Regions from separate parts of the Streptomyces sp. ActVer genome, predicted to be linked through region 1. Evidence: riboswitches for the same ligand, from Rfam matches in the RefSeq annotation. Region 1 holds a riboswitch; the other holds the start of a gene.
What was found. A riboswitch is a leader RNA that binds a small molecule or an ion and turns the genes downstream of it on or off. The one in region 1 is predicted to bind cyclic di-AMP.
Positions count from the first base shown of each region.

Region 1 (4,411 bases):
CCAGTTGGCACGGGCGCACGCGGGCGCCGAGCGCGCCCGCCGGGCCCTGGGGCCGCGGGTGACAGCCACCGCGTCGTCGACCACATCGGGCCCGTGAACCCGCGGAGCCCCTCCGTTCAACCGTCCAGCCGTTCAACCACCGTCCAGTGGATGTCCAGTCCTGCCCCATAGCTTGCCGTCGCCGCCTGTCGATCCGGCCTGGCGGACCAGGCGGCAATACCTCTGCCCCAGTACGCGCTCGCGCTCACATCCACGCTCAAGCTCACGCCGACCGAGAGGGAAGAAGCGATGAAAGCAGGGCTCAGGAAGAAGATGGCCACGGCGGTCGCGGCCGCGTCCGCCATGGCGGCACTCGTCGTGGCGACCCCGGGCACCAGCCACGCGGCGACACCCAGCCTGCCGGCGTTCGGCATCTCGGCCGACGGCAGGCTGATGGCGTATTTCACCACCGACAGACCCGACGTGCTCAACTGGTTCAGGGTCATCAACGGGCTCGTCGGCGACACCGCGGTCATCGGGATCGACTTCCGCGTACAGAACGGTCTGATGTACGCCGTCGGCAACCAGGGCGGCGTCTACACGGTCAAGACCCCGCCCGCCGTCCCGGACGTGCAGGTCACCAAGGTCTCGCAGCTCAGCGTCCCGTTGCAGGGCACGAACTTCGGTGTCGACTTCAACCCCGCGGCCGACCGGCTCCGGATCATCAGCGACACCGGTCAGAACCTGGCGCACAACCTCGCCAACAGCAGCACCGCCACGAACACCCCGCTGACCACGGACGGGGCGACGACCCGCGGCGTCACCGGCGCCGCCTACACCAACAACGACCTCAACTCGGCCACCGCGACCACGCTGTTCGACATCAACACGACCTCGGACCAGGTCGTCATCCAGTCACCGCCCGCCAACGGCCTGCTGGTCGCGACCGGTTCGCTCGGCTTCGACGCCGGTGCCAACGCGGGCTTCGACATCTTCAGCGACCTGAGCGCGGGCAAGACCATCTCGAACACGGCCTTCGCCGCCCTCACCCCGGCCGGTGCCTCGACGACGACGCTCTACACCGTCGACGTACTCACCGGAGCCACGACCGACGTGTACCCGTTCCCGATACCCATCACCGACATCGCCGTCGCGCTCGACGCGGGCTGACCCGACCGCGGACCGGCCGTCTCCGTCACGAGACGATCAGGGGCCGTATCGGTCGGCGCCTCGCGCGCGTTCCGATACGGCCTCCGGGTCAGGTACGGCTCCGGGTCAGGCAGGCCGGATCACGCTGTGGATCGCCGGCTCGCCGGCCCAGTGGATCGACTCCTCGCGGATGGCCGCCCCCGGGCTCGGCGCGTGGACCATCATGCCGTTGCCGCTGTAGATGCCGACGTGGCCGACGTGTCCGTGGAAGAGGACCAGGTCGCCGAGACGGATGTCGGAGAGGGGGACCGCCATACCGGCGGTCGCCTGATCGTTCACGGTACGCGGGAGTGCGACCCCGGCCGCTTTCCAGGCCGCCTGGGTGAGGCTTGAGCAGTCGTACGAGCCCGGCCCCATCGCTCCCCAGACACAGGGCTTGCCGATCTGCTCACGGGCGAAGTCGACGGCTGTCGCGGCCTTCCCGCCGTATCCGGGGGTCGGTCCGGCGTATCCCGGGGTCGACCCACCGCTGTATGCCGAGGTCGCAACGCCGTAGCCGGGGGTCGGAGTGCCGTACCCCGGGTTCGCGGCGCCGTCCGAACCGATGGGCAGGCCCGTGCCGATCGGCGTACGGGTGTCGATGGGCGGAGCCATACCGAACGACAGGTCCGGGCCCATGGGCAGATCCATGCCGATCGACGGAGCCGGAGCGATTGACGGAGCGACTGCCGGAGTCGGGGCCGGAGCAGCGGGCAGCCCCATGCCGAACGTCAGGTCCGGGCCGCCCAGGGCGTCGACGGCCGGTTCCATGCCGAAACCGGCCGACAGCGGCTGCGCCTGCGGCTGCCACCATTCGGCCTCGGCCTGGCGGTAGCCCTGCCCCTCGGTGGTGGCCCAGACGGTCTCCGCCGGAGGGGGTTCGATGGCCGCCACCGGCGCGCTCCGCCGGGCGGTGTGCGCGGAGAGCAGCTCACGGGCCTTCGCGAGCTTGCTCTGGTTCCGCTGTTTGGAGGTCTTCAGCGACTGCCGCGGATCGGCTGCGGTCGCGGGCAGGATCGCGGTGGCCTCCTGTCGCGCCTGCGGCACGGCCGGCAGCGCGGCGATGGGTCCTGCGGTCAACTCCGCCACGGGTCGGGCGGTTGTCGCGGTGCCGGGTCCGGCGGTCAGCTCCAGGAGGGGTTTGCCCGCCCCTTCCAGCGCACGGTCGGGCGAGCGGTCGGGTGACCGGTCGGCCGGACGGTCACCGGGGCTCTTGGGCCGCGTCGCGGCCGGGCCGCGGTCCGGCGTCCTGTCGGGCGGCAGCACGGCGGGAATGAGGGGCCCCAGTTGCGAACGCCCCACGTCGAACCACTGCTTGGCGCGGTCGCTCAGAACGGGATCGGCGGCGGCGACCGTGTCGGCACGCTCACGCCCCGTGTCGGGCCCGGGTGCCATACGCTCGCGCGGCCGCCCCGAGTTCATCGCCCGGGTCGCGTTGTAGTTCCCGCTGACGGTCTCCGCCTGGTCGTAGAGGCTGCTGATCCGCTGCTGGACCTCTTCGCGACTGGGCCCGTCGTCCCCTCTTGCCGGCGATGCGGGCGAGGAACCGCCGGCCGAGGAGTAGAGGTCCACTGAGGTGGCGGCCGCCGTCGCGAGGGCGGGCCGGGGTATGCCCGGGAGGTTGCTGCCTCCGGGGCGCGGGGTTCGTTCCGGCGCGATGGGAGCCGTACTCCTTCCGTGCTCCGCCTACCGAGTTAGCTGTCGGGTTCGGGCGAGGAATCCGGAAGGTATGCCCTACGGCCCTTGCCCTGTCGGGCGGTTGGGCCGATTCACCCCAAAGTTCGGTTGGGTCCCCGGTTCCGGTCGCCGCGAGGGCCACCGGATTCGGCGGAGGCCGCGCGACCCGGCGAGGTTCACCGGAGGGAGTCGTGCGTCCTGTCCGTCAACTTAGCCAACATGTGCACCTCGTGTGAAGATTGAAGGGCGAAGTGTCCGATATATAACTGTGACCTTCGTCGTACCGGGTCGAGACATCGCCGGACTTCGACGACTTCTCACGGTTCGCCGATCCTGCTGCTTCCGCCCCTCCCGACTACTGCTCCAGCGAGAGGGCGAAGACATGGGCCCTGGACGACCCCGAGGGCGTGGTCAGGGTGATCGCGGTGAGCTGCTTGCGCGCGTCGAGCTCGATCACCTGGTGGAAGACGGCCGCCTTGGTGGCCGACGGCCCGGTGCGCGAGTGGATCTGACCGGTGATCACCGCCTCGGTCTCGCCGAACTCGGGGCCGGACGCCAGCCAGTTGGTCAGCGCGATCGGCGCGGCCTCGCTCGTTCCGTCGGCGTACCGGACCACCGCGGGGACGGTCACGGCCGCCGTGTCGCCCGAGCCCAGCACGTGCAGCTTCGTGAACGCCCGTTGCGCGCCCTGCGAGACGGTGATCTCCTGCCCTGCCGCCACGAGGTTGTTGTTCGTTCCCTCGCTGCCGTTGGTGAAGAGGAAGGCGATGCCGTTGTCCGTCGTCTGCCCGGTCTGCGGGAGTTGGGCCATGGGGTACGTACGGCCGGTGCCGTCGAAGTCCCCGTCGCCGTAGTACATCTCGGTGGTGATGCCGTCGTTGTCGAAGTGTCCGGTGAGGTCGAGCCGGGTGACGGTTCCGCTCTGCGGCGGTTCCGGCAGTCCCCACGGGTCGGCGGGCACGGTCACCTCCACCGGGGCGATCCGCAGGTCGGGCCGCGAGCCCGCCGGGTGGATCACCGCCTCCGCGTCGCGTGCCAGGTCCAGTTCGACGACGCCGTCGCCCAGGTCGCGCCAGGCGGGTGCGGGGCCGCCGACCCCGGCGACCGTGAGACGCCCGCGCAGGGAGTGGCGTACCCGGCAGGGCTCCCCGGCGAGGCTGCGTACGCGGACCCAGCGGGTGGTGCCGCCCCGGCGGACGGCGCTGACGAGGAACGCGCCCTGGGTGCGGAAGTCGTGCAGCGTGACGTCCCGCCAGGCACCCGGGACGGCCGGGAAGACGCGGATCGTGTCGCCCCAGCTCTGGCAGAGCATGTCGTGCAGGCTCTGCGCGGCGGACAGCGGTGTCTCGACGACCGGACCCGCCTCGTAGTACATGGTGTTGGGCTGTACGAAGCGGTCGACCAGCTCGCGTAAGTACGTCAGCGCGTCGTCGCCCCGGCCCATCTGGGCGGTGATGGAGGCGGCGCCGGTGAAGCTGTAGCCGCGCAGGGCGCCCTCGAAGCCGATCCAGTGGTTCAGCGACCGTTCGATCAGGTCCCGGTGCTCGGGCTGTTCCCAGTTGACGAG
Region 1 is NZ_JAPWHT010000173.1:12,096-16,506, forward strand. It holds gene O3Q52_RS26405 (tetratricopeptide repeat protein) at 1-97, shown strand, start outside; gene O3Q52_RS26410 (DUF4394 domain-containing protein) at 289-1,149, shown strand; gene O3Q52_RS26415 (C40 family peptidase) at 1,255-2,739, opposite strand; cyclic di-AMP (ydaO/yuaA leader) riboswitch at 2,835-3,007, opposite strand; gene O3Q52_RS26420 (Tat pathway signal sequence domain protein) at 3,200-4,411, opposite strand, start outside.

Region 2 (4,411 bases), on a different contig from region 1:
CTCGCCAACGAAGGGCCCGCCCTGGAGGTGCTGCGCGCCGACTCCGCGGCCTGGACGCTGCCGCACCGCGACGGCTGGCGGCTGTCCCAGCTGCACGGGCGGTGGGCGGCCGAGTCCCGGCTCGTACGCTCCGAACTCACCTACGGTGAGAAGGTCATCGGCAGCCGGCGCGGGCACACCTCGCACCAGCACCTGCCCTGGGTCGCCCTGGACCCCGACGGAGCGGCCACCGAGGAGCGGGGCGAGGTCTACGGGTGCGCCCTCGCCTGGTCGGGCACCTGGCGGATCGCCGTGGCCCAACTCCCGGACGCGCGCGTGCAGATCACCGGCGGGGTCGGGTACGACGACTCGGGGCTGCTGCGGCTGGAGCCGGGGGAGAGCTTCGTCACACCCGTCTTCGCGGGGCTGTGGAGCGACGGCGGATTCGGCGGCGCGAGCCGTGCCTGGCACGCCTACCAGCGCGCCTATGTGATCCCGGACGCGGACGAGCACCGGCCGGTGCTCTACAACTCCTGGGAGGCCACGGAGTTCGACATCTCCGAGGAACAGCAGGGGGCGCTCGCGCGGCGGGCCGCCGCCATGGGGGTCGAGCTGTTCGTGGTCGACGACGGCTGGTTCGGGGCGCGCACCAGTGACCGGGCCGGGCTCGGCGACTGGACGCCCAACCCCGACCGCTTCCCGGCGGGCCTCAAGCCCCTCGCCGACGAGGTGCACGCGCTGGGGATGCAGTTCGGGATCTGGGTCGAGCCCGAGATGGTCAACCCGGACAGCGAGCTGTATCGCGCGCACCCCGACTGGGTGCAGTTCCAACCGGGACGAAAGAGGTCGGAGCTGCGCAATCAGCTCGTATTGAACCTCGCCCGCGAGGACGTCCAGGAGTACCTCTGGGAGCAGCTCGACATGCTGCTCTCCAGTGCGCCGATCGACTATGTGAAGTGGGACTTCAACCGCTGCTTCACCGACGCGGGGTGGCCCGGCGAGGCCTACCCGCAGCGGCTCTGGGTGGACCATGTGCACGCCCTGTACCGCCTCCTGGACCGGCTGAGGGAGGCCCACCCGGGCGTCGCCTTCGAGTCCTGCTCGGGCGGCGGCGGCCGTATCGACCTCGGGATCATGGCGCGTACGGACCAGGTGTGGACCTCGGACAACACCGACCCGCTCGACCGGCTCGCCATCCAGCACGGCTTCACTCAGGTGCATCCCGCGCGGACCATGGCGGCCTGGGTCACCGACAGCCCGAACGTCCAGCTCAACGGCCGCGTCAGTTCGTTGCGCTTCCGCTTCGTGAGCGCGATGGCCGGAGTGCTCGGTGTCGGCGGCGACCTGACCCGGTGGAGCGACGAGGAACTGGCCGAGGCGCGGACGTGGGTGGAGCTCTACAAGGAGATCCGGCCCGTCGTGCAGGGCGGGGACCTCCACCGGCTGCGGGCGCCGGAGGGCGGACTGAGCGCCGTGCAGTACTCGCGTGACGGCGAGGTCGTGGTCCTCGCCTGGCTCCAGGCCCAGCACTACGGTGAGCCGGTCGCTCCGGTGCGGCTGCGGGGGCTCGACCCGACAGCGGTGTACGAATGCCTCGAAACGGGCGAAGTCCACCGAGGTGCGGTGCTGTTGCATCACGGGTTGCGGACGGGGCTGCACGGTGACCTTGATGCGGCAGTTTTCCGCCTGCGTCGCATGTGACTGTTGTGTCCGTAATGGAGCCTTAGTTCCAACTCGCTCTGGAATAAAGGCTCCTGGAACGGCACTCCGTGAGCAGCGTCATATTCGTGACGGTCCGCTGTCGCCATGTTCACGTAATTCGGCTGCGTTTTCAGGGATTTAACAAAGGGGGAAGATCCCTGATTTACGCAGCGTGACCGTCATTTCGGTCAGGGATCAAGAGAACGGGGCACACAGGAAACCCCAAAGGTTGTTCCTGCGTCTTCATGTCGCTTACGTTCGCCATCAATCCGGACGGACGCCCAATCCTGCCGCCGCCCGGAATCCGCTCACCCACCCGTACACGGCAGGAGCGGGGGACCCACAGGTAGAACGCCTGTTCCGGTCTCCGGAACGGCTAGGGGTTAAGTCGTGCGCAAACACGGCCGGGCATCTCCAGCTCGCACCCGACAGCTCACCTCGCAGGCGCCGGAGAGGAATTCGTCATGCCCGCGAAGGGTAAGCACCGCCGTCCCAAGTCCCAGCGTTTCACCCGCTCCATAGCCGTCGCCGGAACCGGTGGCGCCGCGCTGGCCCTTCCGCTGCTCGGTGCGACCGGAGCGCACGCCGCGACTCCGCAGTCCGCCGCCGATTCCGTGGCGAGCGTCTCGAATGTCGCGAGTAAGGCCGCCGAATCGGCGCCTGCCGCCGCCGACAAGAAGGCCGAGGCGAAGAAGGCCGAGGCGAAGAAGGCCGCGGCCAAGACCTATTCCGTGCGTGCGGGCGACTCCCTGTCGAAGATCGCCGACACACAGGACGTCAGCGGTGGCTGGAAGAAGCTGTACGAGGACAACCGCAAGGCGATCGGCGGTGACCCGGCGCTGATCCACCCGGGCCTGAAGCTGTCGATCGGCAAGGCCGCCGCCTCCTCGGACTCCGGCTCCGACTCCGGTGCCTCCAAGGCCACCGAGTCGTCCGCGAAGAAGGCTGCGGCTCCCAAGGCTGCGGCTCCCAAGGCCGCGTCCGAAGCCAGTGCCGCCGGCTTCACGCTGCCGGTCGCGGGCGCGGGCGTCGGCACCCCGTACAAGATGTCGGGCAGCATGTGGTCCAGCGGTTACCACACCGGCGTCGACTTCGTGGTCCCGACCGGCACGTCCCTCAAGTCCGTCGGCGCGGGCACGGTCGTCTCGGCCGGCTGGGCCGGCGCGTACGGCAACCAGGTCGTCATCAAGCTCGACGACGGCCGCTACGCCCAGTACGCCCACCAGTCCTCCCTCTCCGTCTCGGCCGGACAGACCGTGTCCGAGGGTCAGCAGGTCGGCCTCTCCGGCGCGACGGGCAACGTCACCGGCCCGCACCTGCACTTCGAGATCCGCACCACCCCCGACTACGGCTCGGACGTGGACCCGCTGGCGTACCTGCGTGGCAAGGGCGTCTCCGTCTGACCCGACGCCAGGCACGCCCGCACGGCGTACCACTCCGCTCGTCTCCGAAGGCCGGACCCTGTGATCCCCGGGGTCCGGCCTTCGGTGTTTCGGTTCTGTGGCATGGCCGGGCGATGTGTCGACAGGGGTGCGGAAGCCGGGACACAGTGATCTCCGCAAGCGCTTTCTATGCGCCTTTCATGCCTTGGAGGTCTTCATGACGACCACACGCAGAGCATTCGGAGCCCTGGCCACCGGTGCCGCACCCGCTGCGCTCGTCCCCACGCAGACGGCGAGCGCGGCAGCCCGGCACCGTCCGGGGCGGCTCATCGCCCGCGACGACTTCCGGCACGGCCTCGGCCAGTGGGTGACGGAACTGCAGGACGGCGGCAGTGTCACCGCCTCCCGGGGAGTCCTGGAGATAGATGTGCCGAGCGGCGCGACGGTCTGGTTCAAGCGAAAGCTGCGAGGGCCGTACGTCCTGGAGTACACCGCCACACCGGTCTCGGCGGGCGGCGCCAACGACCGGGTCTCGGACCTCAACAACTTCTGGAACGCCACGGACGTCCGCTCCCCGGAGGACCTCTTCGCCACGCAGCGGGGCGGCGCGCTCGACGAGTACGACCACCTCACGACGTACTACGCCGGATACGGCGCCAACACCAACACCACGACCAGGCTGCGCCGTTACGTCGGTGAGGCGGGCGTCCGACCCCTCGTCTTCGACTACACCGAGCCGCTGCTCACGGCGAACGAACCCAACCGTGTCCGGATCGTCTCGAACGGCTCGACGGTCCAGTGGTGGGACAACGGACGGCTCGTCTTCGACTTCGTGGACCAAGAGCCGTACACGAGCGGCAACTTCGCGTTCCGGACCGTGTGGAGTCACTTCAGGATCACGGACTTCCGGGTGCGGGAGCTGCGACAACGTGCCTGATCGAGCCCCTTATTCCGGGATTGACCAACACTTGACGAGTGGCTTATCTCACCGCCCGTCAACCCCTTCCTACGGTCGCGTAGCTCACACCCGAAGGTGAATCATGGCCCGATGTGGCAGACGATTCGAAGAATGACAACAGATCAGTGATCGGGTCGTACGTGGCGGTGGGGGACAGCTTCACCGAGGGCGTCGGCGACCTTGGCCCGGACGGGGCGTTCGTCGGCTGGGCCGACCGGTTCGCGGTGCTTCTCGCGGACCGCCGGCCCGAGGGCGACTTCGACTACACCAACCTCGCCGTCCGCGGGAAACTCCTCGACCAGATCGTCGAGGACCAGTTGACGCGCGCGAAGGAGCTCGCGCCGGACCTGGTCTCCTTCTGTGCGGGCGGCAACGACATCATCCGGCCGGG
Region 2 is NZ_JAPWHT010000099.1:22,650-27,060, forward strand. It holds gene O3Q52_RS18330 (alpha-galactosidase) at 1-1,680, shown strand, start outside; cyclic di-AMP (ydaO/yuaA leader) riboswitch at 1,976-2,140, shown strand; gene O3Q52_RS18335 (LysM peptidoglycan-binding domain-containing M23 family metallopeptidase) at 2,145-3,083, shown strand; gene O3Q52_RS18340 (DUF6250 domain-containing protein) at 3,280-3,999, shown strand; partial or broken gene O3Q52_RS18345 (SGNH/GDSL hydrolase family protein) at 4,146-4,411, shown strand, end outside.
Region 2: linked by a shared signal. The riboswitch ahead of O3Q52_RS18335 (LysM peptidoglycan-binding domain-containing M23 family metallopeptidase) and the one ahead of O3Q52_RS26415 (C40 family peptidase) in region 1 are both predicted to bind cyclic di-AMP.